3 regions of the Bradyrhizobium sp. JR3.5 genome follow, and region 1 is predicted to be linked to each of the others. Evidence: predicted binding sites of a transcription regulator. Region 1 holds the regulator's gene; each other region holds the start of a gene.

Region 1 (10,226 bases):
GCGCATTATCTGCAGGAGGATCATCCGGAGGCGATCGGTCGCTCGGTTGCAGGGTGGATCGCCGGCATCGAAGCCGTGAACGCGCAACATCTCGCAGCATGAGCGATGGGAGAGCAGGCCATGACCGACCTCTCGATCATTTATTGCCGTCCCTGCGGCTACGAGAAGCGCGCCAGGGAAGCCGCCGCGCTGCTGCGCGATCGCCTTGGCCTCGATGCGGAGCTGGTGCCCGGCAAGGGCGGCATCTTCGAGGTCAGGCTTGACGACAATGTGATCGCCAAGCGCGTGAAGGGGCATTTCCCCGATGCCGCCGAAATCGTCAGCGCTGTGACTACGGCACGGGCATAAAAATCTACGCTGGCTCGCCTCGTCGCCGTCGCATCACCATTGCGGCGGCGATTTTCGCTGCGCGGGCGCCGCGGCGTCGCTCCTGCTTCCCGTAGTTTCCCGGATGGCCTTGCGCGCCGTTCGGCGGGCTAACTGCCGCACGTCGATGTCAAGTCTTGTCGAAGATGGCGAGAAACGCGCATATTTGTGCACCCGCTGTCATGAATCATCCCTAATATCTTGAAGATGCGCGTTTTATTGTCGTTTGACGAATTCCACTCCGGCTTAAAACGCGCTACAGGGGTCGGGGCACAGCGAAGCGCCGGCGGGGTTCGCCCGGGAGCCGCCGTCGCGGGATCGCAATTCGAGGTCTAGATGCTGGAAGCAATACGCAGGGCGATGGCGTTTCTGCGCCAGAAGCAAATCCTGCATCGGCTGGGTGTTGTCATCAGCATCGCCGTCATCGGCATCGCCTGCTACGTCCTGTATCATATGTTGCGCGGCATCGACACCAATGAGGTGCTCGAGGCCATCAAGAGCACCGAGCCGCGACAAATCGCGCTGGCGGGACTGTTCGTCGCAGCCGGCTACTTCACGCTGACCTTCTACGATCTGTTCGCGGTGCGCGCGATCGGCCACGCCCACGTGCCCTATCGCGTCAATGCGCTCGCGGCATTCACCTCCTATTCGATCGGGCACAATGTCGGCGCCAGCGTCTTCACCGGCGGCGCAGTGCGCTACCGGATCTATTCGGCCTGGGGATTGAACGCGATCGACGTCGCCAAGATTTGCTTCCTCGCCGGCCTGACCTTCTGGCTCGGCAATGCCGCGGTGCTCGGGCTCGGCATCGCCTATCATCCGGAAGCCGCAGCCAACATCGACCAGCTGCCGCCCTGGCTCAACCGGACGCTCGCGTTCGGCATCATCATTGCGCTGGTCGCCTATGTGGTCTGGGTCTGGACCCAGCCGCGGGTGGTCGGCCGCGGTCCCTGGACGGTGACCCTGCCGGGCGGCCCGCTGACGCTGCTGCAGATCGCGATCGGCATCGTCGACCTCGGCTTCTGCGCGCTGGCGATGTACGTGCTGGTGCCGGACGAGCCCAACCTCGGCTTCGTCGTGGTCGCTGTCATCTTCGTGTCGGCGACCCTGCTCGGCTTCGCCAGCCACTCCCCCGGCGGGCTTGGGGTGTTCGACGCCGCCATGCTGGTCGGCCTCTGGCAGATGGACCGCGAGGACCTGCTCGGCGGCATGCTGCTGTTCCGGCTGCTCTACTATATTGCGCCGTTCGTCATATCTGTAATCTTGCTGACGTTTCGGGAGGTTATCGTCGGCGCCCGACTCAAGCGGCTGCCGCAGACTGATTCGGGTCCCCACGCTGAGCCGCATCATGAGGCGGTTCTGGTCCGCAAGCGCGGTGATTCCGGGGTCTGATGACGCGGCCCGATGCCTCCCGAGGGACGGTCGATCTGACCGCGCCTGGGCGAGACATGAACCGACGGGAAGAAAGCCGCCGCAATGGCCATTGACGATACGCCGCATTCGATTTTCTCGCCCTGGCCCGATCGGCTGCGCCATTCCGCGCTGATCCTGCTTGCCGCAGCGCTGGCATTGAGCGTGGTGGTCGCGCTCGGCGAGTTGTCGCTGGTGCGCGCCTGCGCGGTGTTCGTCTGCATCGCGGCCGCGGCGCTGGTGCCATGGCGGCTGCATGATGCCGGCACCTCGCGCGAGGATGTCCGCCACGGCAATCCGGTCGAGGCGACCGCCGTCAGCGCCGTCGTCGCCGGCATGCCGGACCCGGCCGTGCTGCTCGACCGTGCCGGCCGCGTCATCCATCTCAACACCGCCGCGGCCCAGCTGGCGCCGGCCCTGCGCAAGAACGAGCTGGCGCAATTTGCCCTGCGTTCGCCGGAGATTATCACTGCGTTGCGCGAGGCGATCGCGACCACCGAGCCGCGCCGCGCCACCTACTCCGACCACGTTCCGGTCGATCGCTGGATGGAATTGGTGATCACGCCGGTGCCGGTGCCGACCCAGTTCGGCGGCACCGAGAAATGCATGCTGATGACCTTCCACGATCTGACGCCGCTGCGCCGGGTCGAGGAGATGCGCGCCGATTTCGTCGCCAATGCCAGCCATGAGCTGCGCACGCCGCTCGCAGCCTTGTCCGGCTTCATCGACACGCTGCAGGGACCGGCGCGCGAGGACGCGCGGGCGCGCGAGCGCTTCCTCGGCATCATGCACACCCAGGCCACCCGCATGGCCCGGCTGATCGACGACCTGCTGTCGCTGTCGCGGGTCGAACTGTCGGCCCATGTGCGGCCCGAGGCGTCGATCGATATCGTGCCGATCATCCGCCAGGTGGCCGACGGGCTCGAGGCGCTGGCCAGCGAGCGCCAGGTCGAGATCGACGTCGACCTGCCACCGACCCCGGTCACGATTGCGGGCGACCGCGAGGAACTGCTCCGCCTGTTCGAAAACCTGATCGAGAACGCCCTCAAATACGGCGCCTCGGGCGGCCGCGTCATAGTGTCGCTCAATCAGGCCGTTTCGGGCGCATCGGGCGAGGGGAGCCCCGAAATCCGTGTCATGGTACGGGATTTCGGCCCCGGCATCGCCCCGGAGCACCTGCCGCGGCTGACCGAGCGGTTCTACCGGGTGGACGTCGGCGACAGCCGTAACCAGGGCGGAACCGGCCTCGGATTATCGCTGGTGAAACATATTCTTAACCGTCATCGCGGGCGTCTTCTGATCGAGAGCGTGCCGAACAATGGCGCGACCTTTACCGCCTGTTTTCCCCGGCCGAAGACCCCGTTGCCGACCCAAAGCTAAGCGTTTTCAGTCGCCTAGTACTGTCATCCAACTGTCATCCAACCTTCGTAAAAGCAGCATCGACCGCTCCTAGATGGACCGGCGTGGGCGCGATCGGGCGCAATTGGCGCTTCGCTCACAAGATGGAGACCACCCCATGAATTTCATCAAAGCTATCGTCGCTGCCGGCTTGGTCGCCGCTTCGACGTCGGCCTTCGCTGCCGATATTACCGGCGCCGGCGCAACGTTCCCGTTCCCGATCTATTCGAAGTGGGCTGACGCCTACAAGAAGGACACCGGCAATGGCCTGAACTATCAGTCGATCGGTTCCGGCGCCGGTCATCAAGCAGATCCAGGCCAAGACCGTGACCTTCGGCGCGACCGACGCGCCGCTCAAGGCCGAGCAGCTCGAGAAGGACGGCCTCGTCCAGTGGCCGATGGTGATGGGCGCGATCGTTCCGGTCGTGAACCTGGAAGGTGTCAAGCCGGGCGATCTCGTGCTCTCCGGCGAAGTGCTCGGCGACATCTATCTCGGCAAGATCACCAAGTGGAATGACGCGGCGATCGCCAAGCTCAATCCGAAGCTGACCCTGCCGGCCGACGCGATCACCGTCGTGCGCCGTTCGGACGGTTCGGGCACCACCTTCAACTTCACCGACTACCTCTCCAAGTCGAACGCCGACTGGAAGTCCAAGGTCGGTTCCGGCACCGCGGTCGAGTGGCCGGTCGGCGTCGGCGCCAAAGGCAACGAGGGCGTTGCCGGCAACATCGGCCAGACCAAGAACGCGATCGGCTATGTCGAATACGCCTATGCCAAGCAGAACAAACTGACCTACACCGCCGCTGGTCAACAAGGCCGGCAAGACCGTGCAGCCGACGATCGCCGCCTTCCAGGCTGCTGCGTCGAACGCTGATTGGTCCAAGGCTCCCGGCTACTACGTGATCCTGACCGACCAGCCGGGCGAAGCCTCCTGGCCGATCACCGCGGCGACCTTCATCCTGATGCACAAGGACTCGACCGACAAGGCGGCCTCGCAGGAAGCGCTCAAGTTCTTCAAGTACGCCTTCGAGAAGGGTGGCAAGGCGGCCGAAGAGCTCGACTACATCCCGATGCCGGACTCGGTCGTCAAGCTGATCGAGAAGACCTGGTCCTCGGACATCAAGAGCTAAGTCCGACGCTTTGAACAACGCCTGTGCCGCCTCCCAAGGGCGGCGCAGGTCAAGCGACCAAGATCCGGGCTCCATCACCGCGGCAAGAAACGCGGGGCGGGGGCCGCGGTTCGCGCCCCGGGTGGCGCAAGCCGGACCGACGCCCGGCCAAAATGCGTCAGTGAAGATCGCTTCGGGGCGTAGCGGTTTGCGTGGCTTTCACATAGTAATGAGGGGATTGGCGTGGCAGACATGGCTGTTCAGAGCGATGTGATGGAAGCCGCGGGACCTTACGATCGCGCCAAGGCCCTCAGCGCCTTCAAGCTCGGCGATCTCACCTTCTATTGGATCACCCGTATCTCGGCGATCTCGGTCCTGTTGATCCTCGGCGGCATCATCCTGTCGCTGATCGCCGGCGCCTGGCCGGCGATGAAGGAATACGGCTTAGCCTTCCTCTGGACGCAGCGCTGGGCGCCCTCGGCCGATCCGCCGGTGCTCGGCGCGCTTGGCCCGATCTACGGCACCTTGATCACCTCGGTCATCGCGATGCTGATCGCCATTCCGGTCGGCATCGGCATCGCCATCTTCCTCACCGAGCTCTGCCCGCAAATGCTGCGCCGCCCGATCGGCATCGCGATCGAGCTGCTCGCCGGCATTCCCTCGATCATCTACGGCATGTGGGGCTTCTTCGTGCTGGGCCCGTTCCTGGCCAACACGTTCCAGCCCTTCATGATCAGGATCTTCGAGGGCGTTCCGGTGCTGGGTGCGGTGTTCGGAGGCCCGCCGTCCTATCTCAGCCTGTTCAACGCCGCGCTGATCCTCGCGATCATGGTGCTGCCCTTCATCACCGCGATCTCGGTCGACGTGTTCAAGACCGTGCCGCCGGTGCTGAAAGAGGCCGCCTACGGCATGGGCTGCACCACCTGGGAAGTCGTCCGCAGCGTCGTGATCCCCTACACCCGGGTCGGCGTGATCGGCGGCATCATGCTGGCGCTCGGCCGCGCGCTCGGCGAGACGATGGCGGTGACCTTCATCATCGGCAACTCGTTCCGCATCTCGTCGTCAATCTTCGCGCCGGGCACCACGATCTCGGCGGCGATCGCCTCGGAATTCGCCGAGAGCGACGGCCTGCACCAGTCCGGCCTGATCCTGCTTGGCCTCTTGCTGTTCGTGCTGACCTTCTTCGTGCTCGCCGGCGCCCGGCTGATGCTGATGCGGCTTGAAACGAAAGCGGGGAAATAGGGCCATGAACCCGATCTACAAATCCCGCCGCCGCAGCGACATCGTCATTCGCGCACTCTGTGTCGGCGCGGCGCTGTTCGGCGTCACCTGGCTGGCGCTGATCCTGTTCACGCTGGTCTATAACGGCCTTGCCGGCCTCAGCATGCAGCTGTTCACCCAGAACACGCCGCCACCGGGCTCGACCGAAGGCGGCCTGCTCAACGCCATCGTCGGCTCGGTCATCATGACGGTGATCGGCGTCGGCATCGGCGCGCCGCTCGGCCTGTTCGCCGGCACCTACCTCGCCGAGTACGGCAAGCACGACAAGCTCACCTCGGTGATCCGCTTCATCAACGACATCCTGCTCAGCGCACCCTCGATCATCATCGGCCTGTTCATCTATGGCGCGGTGGTGGTGCCGATGCGCGGCTTCTCGGCGATCGCAGGCAGTCTCGCGCTCGCCGTGATCGTGATCCCGGTCGTGCTGCGCACCACCGAGGACATGCTGCTGCTGGTGCCCAATCCGCTGCGCGAGGCGGCTTCCGCGCTCGGCCTGCCGCGCTCGCTGGTGATCAAGCGGATCGCTTATCGTGCTGCGCGTAGCGGCTTGATCACCGGCGTGCTGCTGGCGACCGCCCGTGTCGCCGGCGAGACCGCGCCGCTGCTGTTCACCGCGCTGTCGAACCAGTTTTTCAGCTGGGACTTGACCAAGACGATGGCCAACCTGCCGGTGACCATCAACAACTTCGTGCAGAGCCCCTACGCCTACTGGAAAGAGCTGGCGTGGAGCGGCGCACTGCTGATCACATTCACCGTGCTCGCGCTGAATATCGGCGCGCGTATCCTTGGTGCCGAAAGGGCCGCAAAATGACCGAGCTCTCCGTTTCAACCAGTAACCCGAGCCACGTTGCACCGCATACGCCGCTGCCGGAAGCGCCGCCGAAAGTCACGGTGCGCAACCTTAACTTCTATTACGGCGAGCACCACGCGCTGAAGAACATCAACCTGACGCTGGGTACCAACCGCGTCACCGCGTTCATCGGACCGTCCGGCTGCGGCAAGTCGACCCTGCTGCGGATCTTCAACCGGATGTACGACCTCTATCCCGGCCAGCGCGCCACCGGTCAGCTGATGCTGGACCAGACCAACATTCTCGATCCCAAGCTCGACCTCAATCTGCTGCGCGCGCGGGTCGGCATGGTGTTCCAGAAGCCGACGCCGTTCCCGATGACGATCTACGAGAACATCGCCTTCGGCATCCGCCTCTACGAGAAGATCTCGAAGTCCGAGATGGACGACCGGGTCGAGAAGGCGCTGCGCGGCGGCGCGCTGTGGAACGAGGTCAAGGACAAGCTGAACGCTTCCGGCCTGTCGCTTTCCGGCGGCCAGCAGCAGCGCTTGTGCATCGCGCGCACCGTGGCGGTGCGGCCCGAGGTGATCCTGTTCGACGAGCCGTGCTCGGCGCTCGATCCGATCTCGACCGCCAAGGTCGAGGAGCTGATCCAGGAGCTCTCCGAGGACTACACGATCGCGATCGTCACCCACAACATGCAGCAGGCGGCGCGCGTCTCCGACAAGACCGCCTTCATGTATCTCGGCGAGCTGATCGAGTTCGACGACACCAACAAGATCTTCACCTCGCCGAGCGATCGACGGACTCAGGATTACATCACCGGCCGGTTCGGCTGAGGAGATACAAGATGGCTTCTGAACATACCGCCAAGGCATTCGACAGCGACCTGCAGGAGTTGACCCGCCTGGTCGCCGAGATGGGCGGCCTCGTCGAGCGGATGATCACCGAGTCGGTCGACGCGCTGATCCGTCGCGACGTCGCGCTCGGCAAGCGCGTGGTCGCCGCCGACATCGAGATCGACAATCTGCAGCGCGTCATCGAAGAGCGCGCGGTGCTGACGATCGCCCGCCGCCAGCCGATGGCGATCGACCTGCGCGAAATCGTCAGCGCGATGCGCGTGGCCACCGACCTCGAACGGATCGGCGACCTCGCCAAGAACATGGGCAAGCGCGTCGCGGCGCTGGAAAGCGATTTCCAGCCGCTGAAGCTGATCCGCGGCCTGGAGCACATGACCGACCTCGTGCTGTCTCAGGTCAAGTCGGTGCTCGACGCCTATGCCGCGCACGACCTGCCGGCGGCGATGAACGTCTGGAAGGGCGACGAGGAGGTCGATGCGATCTGCACCTCGCTGTTCCGCGAGCTGCTGACCTACATGATGGAGGATCCGCGCAACATCTCGTTCTGCATCCATCTGATGTTCTGCGCCAAGAACATCGAGCGGATCGGCGATCACGCCACCAATATCGCCGAGACCGTGTTCTACATGATCGAGGGACAGCAGATCACCGACAAGCGCCCGAAGGGCGACATGACCAACTTTGCCACCACTGTGCCGGGTACCTAGGACATGATCCGCGAGCGCGGAGCCGGATTGTCTTCACGACAAGTCGTTTCCGCGGGGATTATGCCCAGGAAAGTAAGCGTTTCGGTTTGCGTCTGGGCAACGGATCACCACAGAGAGAGAATTTAAGCCGATGAGCGCACGCATTCTGGTAGTCGAAGACGAGGAAGCGCTGACGACACTGTTGCGCTACAACCTCGATGCGGAAGGCTACGATGTCGAAACGGTCGGGCGCGGCGACGATGCCGACACCCGCCTGAAGGAGCGCGTTCCCGACCTCGTGGTACTGGACTGGATGCTGCCGGGCCTGTCCGGCATCGAGCTGTGCCGCCGCCTGCGGGCGCGTCCCGAGACCAAGCAGCTTCCGATCATCATGCTGACCGCGCGCGGCGAGGAGAGCGAGCGCGTGCGCGGGCTTGCGACCGGCGCCGACGACTACATCGTCAAGCCGTTCTCGGTGCCGGAACTGCTGGCACGGGTGAAGGGCCTGCTGCGCCGCGCGAGCCCGGAGCGGCTTGCGACCGTGCTGACCTATGGCGACATCGAGCTCGATCGCGAGAAGCGCCGCGTGGCGCGCTCGGGACGTCCGATCGATCTCGGTCCGACCGAGTATCGGCTGCTCGAATTCTTCCTCGAACATCCCGGCCGCGTGTTCAGCCGCGAACAGCTGCTCGACAGCGTCTGGGGCCGCGACATCTATATCGATGAGCGTACCGTCGACGTGCATATCGGCCGCCTGCGCAAGCTGCTCAATCCGGGCCGCGAGCAGGATCCGATCCGCACCGTGCGCGGCGCCGGTTATGCGCTCGACGACCGGTTTGCCAAGGCCGAGCCGCAGCCGTAAGGCTTGCACGGCAACCTCAAGCCACAACACGGCGTTGTCCCGGCTTTCGCCGGGACGACGCTGGTGGATACTTCCGCGCGACGATCACACAAAAAAATCCCCGCTTTCGCGGGGATTTGTTTTTGCAGTCCAGGCAGTTTCCCGAGTGCTACTTGATCTGTGGCTTCGCCGACGGCCGGCGGCGATCGTTGGCGGGCTGGTAGGCAACGCGCGAGTGATGCGCGCAATAGGGCAGGCCGGCGAGCGCCTTGCCGCCGCAGAAGAAGAATTCCGGGCTCGAGGGATCGCCGACCGGCCAGTGGCAGGTGGCCTCGTTGAGCTGGAGCAGCGACAGCCGCTGGCTCATCGGCACCACGTTGTCGAAGGAGATCGGATCGGGCTCCATCTCGACCTCGAAGGCGTGCGCAAGCGCGGTGTTGCCGCGCGAGACCGGGCGCGCCACCCGCATCATGTGCTGGGCGGGGCGGGCCTTGCGCTGCCGCGGCGCGGCCGTGGAGGGGGCCTTGGCGCGGCCGGAGAGGCCGAGCCGATGCACTTTGCCGATCACGGCGTTTCGCGTCACATTGCCAAGTTCCGCCGCGATCTGGCTGGCCGAGAGGCCGGATTCCCAGAGCTTCTTCAGCTGCTCGACGCGATCGTCGGACCATGTCAATACAGTCATCACATTCTTCCTTTCGCATGGCGCCGGCCACTCATCGGAGCGGCGCTGCGAGCCAATCTGGACAAATATCCCTTCGGCCAGAATCCCTTAGCCCTCGCCGGGCACGGTGTTGCGCCCGAACGTTTACGCGAGACACGAAGGCTACTTAGAGGGTCCAGTACTGCCGCACGAGATGTCGTACCCGACAGGCCAAACGCTACAATATGGCGTGACTCTGGCGCAAGAGTCCGCGGCCGTGCGTCCACATGTTCCCACAAAGTTAAGCATTGCTATGAGGCTTTTCCACCGCACCGGAATGCTCCGGATTGCGCTGGTTTCGTATTGCAGGAAGGCCGGCTCCTGACGATTGACACTTACCGGCCGCCGCATAGAATGACCCGTACGTGCCGCCCGCAAAGGCGGCCGTTTTGTTTTCCGAAGCTGGCGGTTGCTGTGTTGGCGTCAAGGCGCGCGGCAATTGACGGCTTCAAACCGGCAGTGAACGCCATGACCAACGCCTCGTCGCATCTGCTCCCCGTCTTCGCCCGGGTCGATCTCGGCTTCGAGCGCGCGCGAGGGCGCCTGGCTGATCGCAACCAACGGCGACCGCTATCTCGATTTCACCTCGGGTGTCGCGGTGAACGCGCTCGGGCATGCGCATCCGCATCTGGTCAAGGCGCTGCAGGAGCAGGCGACCAAGCTCTGGCACATGTCGAACCTGTTCAAGAGCCCGGATGGCGAGGTGCTCGCCGCGCGGCTGTGCCAGCAGAGCTTTGCCGACTTCGTGTTCTTCTGCAATTCCGGCGCCGAAGCGATGGAGGGC
Region 2 (6,379 bases), on a different contig from region 1:
CCAAAATCCCTGCAAGACCCTTGACATAGCTGCCCTTTCGGCAGAACGCGTGGTGTCAAGCCGTCATGGACTGTTCATGGATCTGATTAGCACGACCCCCGACCTCGCCGCCGCCTGCGACCGGCTCGCCAAACACAAGGTCATCACCGTCGACACCGAGTTCCTGCGGGAGACGACCTACTATCCGCTGCTCTGCGTCGTGCAGATGGCGAGCGCGGATGAAGCCGTCGTGGTCGACGCGCTGGCGCCCGGCATCGACCTCAAGCCGTTCTTCGATCTGATGTCGAACGAGGCCGTGCTGAAGGTGTTTCATGCCGCGCGGCAGGACATCGAAATCGTCTGGCACCTCTCCGGCACGATCCCGCATCCAATCTTCGATACCCAGGTCGCGGCCATGGTGCTCGGCTATGGCGACAGCATCGCCTATGACCAGCTCGTCGATCGCGTCACCGGTCACCGCCCCGACAAGACCCACCGCTTCACCGACTGGTCGCGCCGCCCGCTGACCGACGAGCAACTGCATTACGCCGTCTCCGACGTCACCCATCTGCGCGAGGTGTTCGCGGCGCTCGATGCCGACTTGAGGAAGCGCGACCGCAGCGACTGGGTCAGCGAGGAGATGGAGATCCTGACCTCGCCGAAGACCTACGACTTCCATCCCGAGCGCGCCTGGGAGCGGCTCAAGACCCGCGTGCGCAAGCCGCGCGAACTCGCGGTGCTGATCGAGGTTGCGGCCTGGCGCGAGCAGGAGGCGCAGAGCCGCGACGTGCCGCGCTCGCGCGTGCTCAAGGACGATGCGGTCGGCGATATCGCCACCCATGCGCCGACGTCGCTGGAGAAGCTCGGCAATCTCCGTTCGCTGCCGAAGGGTTTCGAGCGCTCGAAATGGGGTGCCGACATCATCGCCGCGGTGCAGCGCGGGCTCGCCCGCGACCAGGCCACGCTCCCCAAGCTGGAAAAGCCGAGAAACAATTCCAACGGTGCGGCGACCGTCGAGCTGTTGAAGGTGCTGCTGCGCATGACCTCGGAGCGCCACGGCGTCGCCAGCAAGGTGATCGCCACCGTCGACGACCTCGAACAGATCGCGGCCAGCGATGAGGCCGAAGTCGGCGCCCTGCACGGCTGGCGGCGCGAACTGTTCGGCGAGGCGGCGCTCAAGCTCAAGCACGGCCAGCTCGCGCTTGCGATCGACAAGGGCCGCGTGGTGCGGGTGGATCGGGGTTAGCAAACGAAGTTCCGGCGCCTTCGACCGTCGGCCAGTGGCCGAACGCGCCGCGCCGGAGCTCAGCCGGCACAGGCTGAGGTTGCGTTACGCAAAACCAGCGCGCTTGCTAAGGCGCGGATTTCGTGTTGCAATCCCTTCACAATCGGATTGCGGCCGTTCGACTGTGCGTTTCACGACGTTGATAGCCAAGGCTTCGAGAGGCGAAACTTCGGACTTGAAGACCTTGGATATAGAGACCCGGGAATTGAACAGACAGCGGAAAGCCCGCTTGTGGCGTGGCACGTGGAAAACGTGGCCGCGTCTTTTTTATGTCTAGACTGGGAGAGAGACGATGCCGAAGGGTACCGTCAAATGGTTCAACCCGACCAAAGGTTACGGGTTCATCAAGCCGGCCGTCGGCGACAAGGACGTGTTCGTCCACATCTCGGCGGTCGAACGCGCAGGTCTCAGCACATTGAACGAGAACCAGACCGTCGAGTACGAGCTGGTGGAGAACCGCGGCAAGGCGTCGGCAGAGAACCTCAAGGTTCACTGAACGCCGCTGCTGGCGGAATTCATCTTGACGCCTCCCCCGGCCGCATCACCCGGGGGATTGTTCTCGGTGATCTCTCGTGCAATCGCGCGCTAAGGCGCCGGCGCGATCAGCGTGCTGTCGGTTGCCGCGCTGCCTTGCGTCCTGCAGACGTCGCCTTCGAGCTTGAGCCGGCCGCTCGCCAGAAGCCGAAGCGCCTCCGGATAGATGCGATGTTCGATGGTGATCACGCGTGCGGCGAGCGTCTCCGGCGTGTCGTCGTCCGCCACGGTGACCGCACCCTGCATCACGATCGGTCCCGCGTCGGTCTCCGGGATCACGAAATGTACCGTCGCGCCGGACAGCTTGACCCCTGCACGCAAGGCTTGGCCGTGCGGATCGAGGCCGGGAAAGCAGGGCAGCAGCGACGGATGGATGTTGAGCATCCGCCCGTACCAGTGCCGGACGAATTCGGCCGTGAACAGCCGCATGAAGCCGCCGAGGCAGATCAGCTCGACCTGCTTGTCGTCGAGCGCCCGCTGCAGCGCCGCCTCAAATCCCGCGCGGTCCTTGCCGAACGGCTTGCTCTCGATGACGACGGTCGGAATCCCGCTCGCGGCCGCCTTCTCGAGCCCGGGAGCGTTGGCGCGGTTGGAGATCACGGCGACGATCTCGGCCGGAAAATCCGCAGCCTTCGCAGCCTCGATCAGCGCGGCCATGTTGGAGCCGCGGCCGGAAATCAGGATGGCTGTGCGGCGCTTCATCGCGAGAGATCGAGATGACCGTGATAGACCACGCGATGCTCGTGCTCATGCGCCCCCTTGGCCTCGATCACCTCACCCAGCAGCGTTACGGTCTCGCCGCCGGCGGTGAACGCCTCGGTCACCGCATCGACCGCATCGGCCTTGACGATCGCGATCATGCCGATGCCGCAGTTGAAGGTGCGCAGCAGCTCGAGCTCGGCGATGCCGCCCTGCTCGGCCAGCCATTTGAACACCGGCAGTACCGGCAGCCGCGCCAGATCGATGCCGACGCCGAGATGCTTCGGCAGTACGCGCGGAATGTTGTCGGTGAAGCCGCCGCCGGTGATGTGGGCGAGCCCCTTCACTGCGCCGGTCTCACGGATCGCGCGCAGGCAGGATTTCACATAGAGCCTGGTCGGCGTCAGCAGCGCCGCACCGAGCGTCATGACCGGAGCGAACGGCGCCGGCGCATCATAGCCAACGCCGGATTGCTCGACGATCTTGCGCACCAGCGAATAGCCGTTGGAGTGCACGCCGGAGGACGCCAGGCCGATCACGGCGTCGCCCGCCGCGATATCGCCCGTCGGCAGCAGGGTGCCGCGCTCGGCCGCACCGACCGCAAAGCCGCCGAGGTCGTAGTCGCCATCCTTGTAGAGGCCGGGCATCTCGGCGGTCTCGCCGCCGATCAGCGCGCAGCCGGATTCGCGGCAGCCCTCGGCAATCCCCGCGACGATCTGCGCCGTGGCCTCCGGGTGGAGCTTGCCGCAGGCGAAATAGTCGAGGAAGAACAGCGGTTCCGCGCCCTGCACCACGAGGTCGTTGACGGACATCGCGACCAGGTCGATGCCGATGCCGTTGTGGATACCTGTCTCGATCGCGATCTTCAGCTTCGTGCCGACGCCATCGGTCGCGGCCACCAGGACCGGATCCTTGAAGCCGGCGGCCTTGAGGTCGAACAGCCCGCCGAATCCGCCGATCTCGGCGTCCGCGCCGGGCCGTGCGGTGGCCCGCACCATCGGCTTGATCAGATCGACCAGACGATTGCCGGCGTCGATATCGACACCCGAATCCGCGTAAGTGAGCCCGTTTTTGCGCTCGGTCATGCCCAATTCCAGATGATAATGGGCTGGTTACGAGGAATTCCGCCCCCGCGCAATGGCTCGCGGCGATGCGGCCGCGATACTATGTAGATAACACCCGGCCGCCCCGCAAAAGAGCCGGATATCGAGTAAAATCAGGCTTCTAGCCGGGAAGCGATTCAAGTTGAGCATTCCGAATATCATCACTCTCGGCCGCATCATCCTGGTGCCGGTGATCGTCTGGGCCATCGTCTCGAGCCAGATGGAGATCGCGTTTGCGATCTTCGTGATCGCCGGCGTTTCGGACGCGGTCGACGGTTTCCTCGCCAAGCGCTTCAACATGGCGAGCGAGCTCGGCGCCCTGCTCGACCCGCTCGCCGACAAGGCGCTGCTGGTGTCGATCTATGTCGCGCTGGGAATCTGGGGCGCGGTGCCGCGCTGGATCGTGATTCTCGTGGTGTCGCGCGACATCATGATCGTCTCCGCCGTGATTGTGTCATGGTTGTTCGACAAGCCGGTCGAGATGAAGCCGTTGATGGTGTCGAAGCTGAACACGGTGGCACAGGTCGCGTTCGCGGCTTTGGTGCTGGCCTCGCTCGGCTTCGGCTTTCAGCCGCACCCCTACGACCTGATCCTGATGGGTCTGGTCACGATCTTTACTTTGGGTTCGGTGTCCCTCTATCTCGTGGAGTGGGTGCGGCACATGAGCACGATCGAGGCTCGGTAGCGCACGATCCGGAAAAGTGGAAACCGGCTTTCCCGCGACAAACGCCAAGCGTTTGCGCAGGGATCATGCTAAAATAACCTGGTTTGGAGATTTGCGTGGCCGGTAGCGTTCAACCTCGTCAATTGGCTTTGGCCCTACCGCACGAGGAGAAGCTGACCCGCGACGATTTCCTCGAGGGGCCCGCCAATGAGGCGGCGCTGGCGCTGATCGACGGCTGGCCCGACTGGCCGAACCGAATCATGCTGCTGGTGGGGTCCGAAGGCTCCGGCAAAAGCCACCTCGCCGCGATCTGGGCCGAGATCGCCGGCGCACGCTCGACCGCGGCGCATGCCCTGACCGCCGACACGGTGCCGATGGCGCTTGCGACCGGCGCGCTGGTGGTCGAGGACCTGAGGCCGTCGGATTTCGACGAGCGCGCGATGTTCCATCTGATGAATCTCGCCCGCCAGGACGATGCCTTCGTGCTGATCACGGCGCGCGTGCCGCCGTCGGCGTTCGAGATCGAGCTGCGCGATCTGCGCTCGCGGCTCCGCGCGGTGCCGATAGTGACGTTGCTGCCGCCCGACGACCAGCTGTTCCGCGGCCTGATCGTCAAGTTCTGCGCCGACCGTCAGATGAGCGTGGACGAGCCGCTCGTCAGCTACCTGACCAACCGGATCGAGCGGTCCTATACCGCCGTCCGCCAGGCGGTCGAGCTGCTCGACACCGAGGCGCTCCGGCTCGTCCGGCCGGTGACCCGGGCGCTGGCGGCCGAGCTGTTGCGCGATGCCTGAGCAGTCCCGCGGCTTGACGGCGCAGGCCGGCGGAACATCAATGTCATCGAAACGTCATCGCAATATCACATGGTCTGCGCGGCCCTCGGCTAGACCGCCCCAGCCCCCTGCCCGGAATTGGACCAGCACTTGATGGACTCGGCACAAGCTTCTGAAATCAAAGAGAAAGATGCGGAACTTCCGCCCGTCCCCGCGGTCGCGACCAGCCCCGAGCGATTCATCAACCGGGAGCTGTCCTGGCTGCACTTCAATCGCCGGGTGCTCGAGGAATCGGTCAATCTCGGCCATCCCCTGCTGGAGCGGGTCCGCTTCCTGTCGATTTCGGCGAATAACCTCGACGAGTTCTTCATGGTCCGCGTCGCCGGCATCAAGGCCCAGGTTCGCGAGGGCATTGCCGAGCGCAGCCCGGACGGCCTGCTGCCGGCCGAGCAGCTGGTGATGATCAACAAGACCGTGTCGCAGCTCGCTTCCGATCAGCAGGCGATCTGGAGCGACCTGCGCGAGCTCCTGTCCAAGGTCGGCATCCAGCTGGTCGACGGGCGCGACGTGACCAAATCCGAGCGCACCTGGATCGAGGATCACTTCCTCCACAACATCTTCCCGCTGCTGACCCCGCTCGCGATCGACCCGGCGCATCCGTTCCCGTTCATCCCGAACCTCGGCTTCACGGTCGCGCTGCAATTGTCGCGGATCGCCGACGGCAAGGCGATGAACGCGCTGATCCGCATGCCCAGCAAGATCGACCGCTTCATCCGCATTCCCTCGACCAAGGAAGGCGCGCCAGCACGGCTGATCACACTCGAGCAGGCCACCGGTCTGTTTATCGGCCGCCTGTTCCCCGGCTACACCGTCAAGGGCCAGGGTGCGTTCCGCATCATCAGGGACTCCGAGCTCGAAATCGAGGAAGAGGCCGAAGACCTCGTTCGCCTGTTCGAGACCGCGCTCAAGCGCCGCCGGCGCGGATCGGTGATCCGGCTCGAGATCGAGGCCACGATGCCCGAAGAGCTGCGCGTCTTCGTGCAGCACGCGTTATCGGCCGCGGACGATGAAGTGATCCTGGTCGACGGCGTGCTCGCGATGAACGAACTGTCGCAGCTCACCCGCCTCAATCGCCCCGACCTCGAATTCCCGCCCTACGTGCCGCGCCATCCCGAACGCGTCCGCGACCATGGCGGCGATATCTTCGCCGCCATCCGCCAGAAGGACCTCGTGGTCCATCACCCCTACGAATCCTTCGACGTCGTCGTCCAGTTCCTGCAACAGGCGGCGCGCGATCCCGACGTGGTCGCGATCAAGCAGACGCTCTATCGCACCTCGAACA
Region 3 (6,379 bases), 1.8 Mb from region 1:
GATCGGACGCGCGCTCCTGCGCGGAAAAGCGCGGCAGTCACGCGAAGGCAAATGCTGGCGGTTGCAGGCGGCCTCGTGGTTGGGGCCTCGCACAGCGACCTTGCCGCCGCTCCGGCCGCACCGGACCTGACAGAGAAAAGGATGAGAGCGATGGATATCAAATGCAGCGGCTCACGTCCCTCGGGCAAGGGGCCTGAGGCCTGGTTCACCGGCGCGGTCCGCGTCGATCCGCTGTTCCAGGTCGGCGATCCCGCTCGTATCAACGGCGGCCACGTCACCTTCGAGCCCGGCGCCCGCACCATGTGGCACACCCATCCGCTCGGCCAGACCCTGATCGTCACGTCAGGTCTCGGCTGGGTGCAAAGCGCGGGCGGACCCGTCGAGGAGATTCGTCCCGGCGACGTCGTCTGGTTTCCGCCTGGCGAGAAGCACTGGCATGGCGCGACGACGACGACCGCAATGACGCATATCGCCATCACGGAATCACGCGACGGCAAGAATGTCGACTGGCTGGAAAAGGTCAGCGACGAGCAATACCGCAAGTGAAAGGAAATTCACCATGAACCCCACCTACGACTTTGCCGGCCAGGTCGCCCTCGTCACAGGCGCGAGCTCCGGCTTGGGTGCGGCGACCGCCAAGGCGTTCGCCAAGGCCGGGGCTGCCGTGGTCCTGGTCGACCGAAGCGAGGAGAGACTGAACGCAGTCGCTCGAGAACTGACTTCCGCCGGCGCCAAAGCGATCGCCATTGTTGGCGACGTGTCGGACGAGACGCTGGCCAAGACTGCGGTCGATCGCGCGGTCGCGCAGTTCGGCCGGCTCGACATGGCCTACAACAATGCCGGCATTCTCGGCCCAATGTGCCCGATGAGCGAGGAGACCGGCGACGGGTATGACGACGTGCAGCAAGTGAACCTGCGCGGCGTCTGGACCTTCATGAAGCACGAGTTGCTTCAGATGAAGCGACAGCGCAGCGGCGCCATCGTGAATTGTTCGTCGCTCGGAGGGCTGGTGGGTTTGCCCGGCCGCGCCGCCTATCACGCCAGCAAACATGGGGTGATCGGCCTGACCAAGAGCGCCGCGCTCGATGTCGCCGCCGAAGGCATCCGGGTCAACGCGATTTGCCCGGGCTGCATCGAGACGCCGATGGGCGACGCCATCGATCCCGACGCGATGAAGGAATTCCTGAAGCAGCAGCCGATCGGCCGGATGGGCAAGCCCGACGAGGTTGCCGCCGCCGTGCTGTGGCTATGCAGTCCCGCCGCGAGCCTGATCCTTGGCGTTGCGCTGCCCGTCGACGGCGGTTTCGTTGCACACTGACCCAGGAGCGCTGATAGGTAAAACCGTGAGGTCCAGGGCTCGCATTCGTCGCTGGTGCGCATGCGGCTGACGGGCCGTGGCGCGGTAATAGTGACGATCTCGTCGCTTGTGGGTGAAGCTCTCACCCTTGACGTCGCGATTCTCCACCGGAGCGGACGCCCTCGCCGCAGGTCCCGCGCTGCAAATTAAATCGTCGCGACCGGATCGTCGCGGGAACCCGGCAGCGGCCTTCGATGTTGATGTCAGGCATCACTGAGTATCCGAAGGGTGAGGAAAGATGCTGAGGGCTGCCCGCTGCAGACACACCGTGTTGGCACTCGCCACAATCCTCGCGGTCGCGGCATCGGCTGCGCTGCTCGCAGGCAGCGCCGATGCTGCCCGCGGGGGCGGGGGCGGTGGCGGCCACGGCGGTGGAGGTCATGGCGGTGGCGGTGGCGGCTTTCATGGCGGCGGGGGCGGATTTCATGGTGGCGGCGGTGGCTTTCATGGAGGCGGAGGCGGCTTCCACGGTGGTGGTTTCCACGGCGGCGGATTCCACGCCGGCGGCGCGCGTGGCGGCGGCTTTCACACCATTCATCCCGCTGCAAGAGGAGGCACGAGGCTCAGCGGCGGCTCCGCTGCGCGTCATTCCCAATTCCGTCCAGCCGCTCACGCTGCGCGCAGCGCGCCGAACGTAGCTGCCGGCCAACGTGCCGCCTCACCAGCTGCGATGCGGCACAATGCGAGCGCCGTGGGGCACGCGCTGGCCTCACGCCAGATCAGCACCGCCCTGCGCCAGCCTGGCGGCTTGCGCAATCCGATGACGCGCGCCGCGATCACGACTGCCGCCGCCGGAGCCGCCATGGGTGGCGTTGGGTGGTGGCGCCATCCGAATGGCGGCTATGGCTGGGTCGGCCCGATCTTCTGGCCCTATGCCTATTACGATCTTTATGACTACGCCTGGTGGGGCGGGGGCTATGACCCGTACTTCTGGGATTACGGCTATGGCGATCTGTATGCCGGCCTGTTCGGTCCCTATGACTACGATGCCTTGAGCGGCTATGCCTATTACCTGCCCGGCTATGCCGGTCCCCGGCCGCCGGCCACGGGTCGATCGCGCGCCACCGCTCAGACCACAACCCTTGCCGACATGTGCGGCAGCGACAGAAGCGATATCGCCGGCTTCCCGATCGAGCAGTTCCGCAGCGCCATTCAACCCAATGCGGAGCAGAGCACCGCGCTCGACGACCTCGCCAGCGCATCGCAGAAGGCATCCGCGACCATTCTCAATTCATGCCCCAAGGACGTGCCGCTGACGGCGCCGAGCCGCCTCGCCGCGATGCAGCAGCGCCTCCAGGCCATGCGCGACGCAGTTGGGATTCTTCAGCCGGCGCTGGAGAGGTTCTATGGGCTGCTCAGCGACGATCAGAAAGCGAAGGTGACCGCGCTGGTGGCAGATCAGCACCGCGGCCAGCATGAGGCGACGGCGGACAGCGGCAACTGCAATACGGCGCAGCCCGCCGCCATCGCATGGCCCGGCGACATCATCGAACGCAACGTCAAGCCAACCGATGCACAGCGGGCGAGCCTCGATGCCATGCGGGACGCTGCGACAAAGGCTGAGGACACATTGAAATCGTCCTGCCCGCCCACCGATGCGCGCACGCCACCGGCACGCCTTGCGGCGGTCGGAGCGAGACTCGATTCCATGCTTCAGGCGATCGGAACGGTACGTCCGGCCGTGGACACTTTCTACAGCGCGCTCAGCGACGAGCAGAAGGCCGCGTTCGACGCTGTTGGCCCCGAGCGGGACGGCGGCAGGAGCGCGATGGCCGCCGCAGGCGGTGACGAACCGCCGCGAAGCCGTCATCGCCGCCATCACCATCATGGCCCAAATGTCGGCGGCATGATCTTCCGGATGATCGGCTTGTAAGGCTCGCCATCGCCTCGCGCCTAGGGTGGTGACATCATCCCACGATGTCTCAGCGTGGCAACCAGCCGGAGCAACCAGGCTACGGCGCGATCCACATGCCAACCACGATGATGGCCAGTGCGACGGCAATCACCAGCATATCGGTCGTGAGCCAATCAGGCATTCCATTCGATGGCTGCTCGCTCATGTCCGCGACTCCTTCTGTTCGCGTCGAGCCCGTATGCTGAAGCGAAGCAGCGCGAACGAGGATGAACTGGATCACATAAGGGCGCGACAAGCGGTCGCGCCGAATTTCATGCATCCGCGCGCCCTCAAGTTGCAGCACGCGATTGATCTGCCGCGCAGGTTTCTGAACATGTTCGACAACGCCGGCGGCGACGGCAAGCAAGATAGCACGTCTTTGCCAGACGTTGAGCCGCGCCTCGGATGGCAGAACGACGTGCACCGTCATTGCGAGCGAAGCGAAGCAATCCGTGGTGCCGCAAGGTGGGATGGGATTGCTTCGTCGCTTCGCTCCTCGCAATCACAAGGAGCGAGGTGCCTAGGGCGTGGGTTAGCCGGAAGCGTAACCTACCATGACGCGCGGCAAGATGATGGTTACGCTTCGCTGACCCACCCCACGTGCAACATGCTGCGCTCCTCCTCACAGCACCTTGCGCTGTGCGAGGTTCTTCATCAGCGCGCCAACGCCGAATGTCCAGGGCTCGCATTCATCGCTGCCCCGCATGCGGTTGACGAGCTTGCCGAGCTGGGGTGCTTCGATGGTGACGATGTCGTCGCGCTTGTGGGTAAAACCCTCACCCTTGGCGTCGCGGTCCTTGACCGGCGCGAACATCGTGCCGAGGAACAGCGCAAAGCCGTCGGGATATTGATGCACAGGCCCGATGGTCTGGGCAACCAGATCGGTCGGGTCGCGGCTGATCTTGGAGATCGAGGAATGGCCCCCGAGCACGAAGCCGTCCGCGCCCTTCACGGTGAGGCCGACATCCATCTCCCTGACGTCGTCGAGCGAGAAGGTCCCGTCGAACAGCCGCAGCAGCGGGCCGATCGCGCAGGAGGCGTTGTTATCCTTGGCCTTCGACAGCAAGAGCGCCGAGCGGCCCTCAAAATCGCGCAGGTTGACGTCGTTGCCGAGCGCGGCGCCGACGATCGTGCCGGCACCGGAGACGACAAGCACGACCTCCGGCTCGGGATTGTTCCAGGTCGACTTCGGATGCAGCCCGGCATCCATCCCGGTGCCGACCGAGGACAGCGTCGGCCCCTTGGTGAACACTTCGGCGTCGGGGCCGATGCCGACCTCCAGATACTGGCTCCAGGCATTCTGGTCGATCAGCACCTGCTTCAACCGCATCGCCGGCTCGGAGCCCGGCTTCAGCTTGGAGAGGTCGTCGCCGACCAGCCGCACCACCTCCTTGCGGATTGCCTCCGCCGACGACGGGTTGCCGCGTGCCCGCTCCTCGATCACGCGCTCCAGCATCGAGATCGCGAAGGTAACGCCGGCGGCCTTCAGCACCTGCAGGTCGACCGGCGCGAGCAGATGCGGTCTTGTCGCGTCGCGGCCATCGGGCGGCGTGTTGGCGAGGATCGCCTCGAAATCGCCGATCCGCTCGCCATGCGTGGCACGCAACGCGACCGCAGGATCGGCTTCCTCGCACAGCGCGCTCACGGTGGGGAAGCGCGCGGTGACGTCGAACACGCCGTCGCCCCGCACCGCGACCACGGCGGGTCCGCCCGCCTGCGGCAGCCAGACCCGTCCGACCAGCGTGCCGGCGGTGCCGTCCTCGGGCAGGACGTCTTTTGGCGTGAGCGAAATCATCGGCGTCTCCTTTTTTGATCTTGTCATCGCTTGTTAGCACAGTCCCGCCGGCTGCGTGAAGCAGCGGTCATGCCAATGTCATAGAGAGGTAACATCGCCCGTCAATGCTCCCGCCGATCGATCTAGCACTCCGAAAGACGGACCTTCATGACCGCCTCCGACCTCACCGACGAAGCCGCCCGCGACGAAGCCTTGCGCGCCCGCATCCATCAGGAGATGGCCGACAGCCTCGACGAGGAACTCGAGCTCGACGACGTGAGGCTCGACGAGTTCGACCACGACGGAGCCGCCGGAAGCCCGTCGATCGACCGCAAGCTCTACTTCCGCGAATTGCTGCGGCTGCAGGGCGAACTGGTCAAGCTGCAGGACTGGGTGCAGCACGAGAAGAAGAAGGTCGTCGTGCTGTTCGAGGGCCGCGATTCCGCCGGCAAGGGCGGCGTCATCAAGCGCATCACGCAGCGGCTCAACCCGCGCATCTGCCGCGTCGCGGCGCTGCCGGCGCCGAACGAGCGCGAACGCACGCAATGGTACTTCCAGCGCTACGTCTCGCATCTGCCGGCCGGCGGCGAGATCGTGCTGTTCGACCGCAGCTGGTACAACCGCGCCGGCGTCGAGAAGGTGATGGGGTTCTGCAACGACGAGCAGTATGAGGAGTTCTTCAGGTCGGTGCCGGAATTCGAGCGCATGCTGATCCGCTCCGGCATCATCCTGCTGAAATACTGGTTCTCGATCACCGACGAGGAGCAGGCGCTCCGCTTCTCGATGCGGATCCACGATCCGCTGAAGCAGTGGAAGCTGAGCCCGATGGATGTCGAGGCGCGGACCCGCTGGGAGCTCTACACCAAGGCCAAGGAGACCATGCTGGAGCGCACGCACCTGCAGGACTCTCCGTGGTGGATCGTCGATGCCGTCGACAAGAAGCGTGCCCGGCTGAACTGCATCTCGCATCTGTTGACCCAGATCCCCTATCAGCAGGTCACGCACCAACCGGTGGTGCTGCCGCCGCGGGTCCGCAACCCCGACTATCACCGCGGCCCGATCCCGCCGGAGATGTACGTGCCGGGAACGTATTGATCGGACCACGTGCACGCTCTGGCCCCCCTCCCGCTTGCGGGCCCGCAAGCGGGAGAGGTGAAGAGCAAGAGACAGCCACCCCTCGCCTACCAATGGCGCAGGCGCGCGCACTTGCTGGGGCCGGATGCCGACGCTAGGCTTCCCTGATCTGGTGCAGGGAGGCCCGCTTGACTCAATCCGACGACATCGCAATTTCCGAAGATCGCCGCGACGCGCTGCGCTATGCGCTCGGGATCGGCAGCGGCGCGGCGCTCGCGGC

What was found. The regulator PhoB, encoded in region 1, activates phosphate uptake and scavenging genes when phosphate is short. The targets are predictions, from matches to a motif close to TGTCATNNANCTGTCAT.
Region 2: a site for PhoB is predicted at 5,100-5,116, ahead of ACVWW1_RS12685 (RNA degradosome polyphosphate kinase). Genes of this name have one in related genera too.
Region 3: a site for PhoB is predicted at 5,112-5,128, ahead of ppk2 (polyphosphate kinase 2). Genes of this name have one in related genera too.

What each region holds. Positions count from the first base shown of each region.
Region 1 is NZ_JBSRYV010000002.1:3,725,425-3,735,650, forward strand. Features, by position in the region: gene ACVWW1_RS34640 (haloalkane dehalogenase) at 1-102, shown strand, start outside; gene ACVWW1_RS34645 (SelT/SelW/SelH family protein) at 121-348, shown strand; gene ACVWW1_RS34650 (UPF0104 family protein) at 703-1,758, shown strand; gene ACVWW1_RS34655 (ATP-binding protein) at 1,843-3,156, shown strand; partial or broken gene pstS (phosphate ABC transporter substrate-binding protein PstS) at 3,293-4,305, shown strand; gene pstC (phosphate ABC transporter permease subunit PstC) at 4,537-5,526, shown strand; gene pstA (phosphate ABC transporter permease PstA) at 5,531-6,376, shown strand; gene pstB (phosphate ABC transporter ATP-binding protein PstB) at 6,373-7,194, shown strand; gene phoU (phosphate signaling complex protein PhoU) at 7,206-7,922, shown strand; gene phoB (phosphate regulon transcriptional regulator PhoB) at 8,053-8,763, shown strand; gene ACVWW1_RS34690 (GcrA family cell cycle regulator) at 8,912-9,424, opposite strand; partial or broken gene ACVWW1_RS34695 (acetylornithine transaminase) at 9,911-10,226, shown strand, end outside.
Region 2 is NZ_JBSRYV010000001.1:2,516,357-2,522,735, forward strand. Features, by position in the region: gene rnd (ribonuclease D) at 77-1,225, shown strand; gene ACVWW1_RS12660 (cold-shock protein) at 1,557-1,760, shown strand; gene purN (phosphoribosylglycinamide formyltransferase) at 1,850-2,500, opposite strand; gene purM (phosphoribosylformylglycinamidine cyclo-ligase) at 2,497-3,582, opposite strand; gene ACVWW1_RS12675 (CDP-alcohol phosphatidyltransferase family protein) at 3,743-4,285, shown strand; gene ACVWW1_RS12680 (chromosomal replication initiator DnaA) at 4,381-5,058, shown strand; gene ACVWW1_RS12685 (RNA degradosome polyphosphate kinase) at 5,191-6,379, shown strand, end outside.
Region 3 is NZ_JBSRYV010000002.1:5,560,402-5,566,780, reverse strand. Features, by position in the region: gene ACVWW1_RS43505 ((R)-mandelonitrile lyase) at 151-546, shown strand; gene ACVWW1_RS43500 (SDR family NAD(P)-dependent oxidoreductase) at 560-1,318, shown strand; gene ACVWW1_RS43495 (hypothetical protein) at 1,690-1,995, shown strand; gene ACVWW1_RS43490 (Spy/CpxP family protein refolding chaperone) at 2,028-3,230, shown strand; gene ACVWW1_RS43485 (hypothetical protein) at 3,310-3,681, opposite strand; gene ACVWW1_RS43480 (fumarylacetoacetate hydrolase family protein) at 3,874-5,046, opposite strand; gene ppk2 (polyphosphate kinase 2) at 5,194-6,120, shown strand; gene ACVWW1_RS43470 (transporter substrate-binding domain-containing protein) at 6,288-6,379, shown strand, end outside.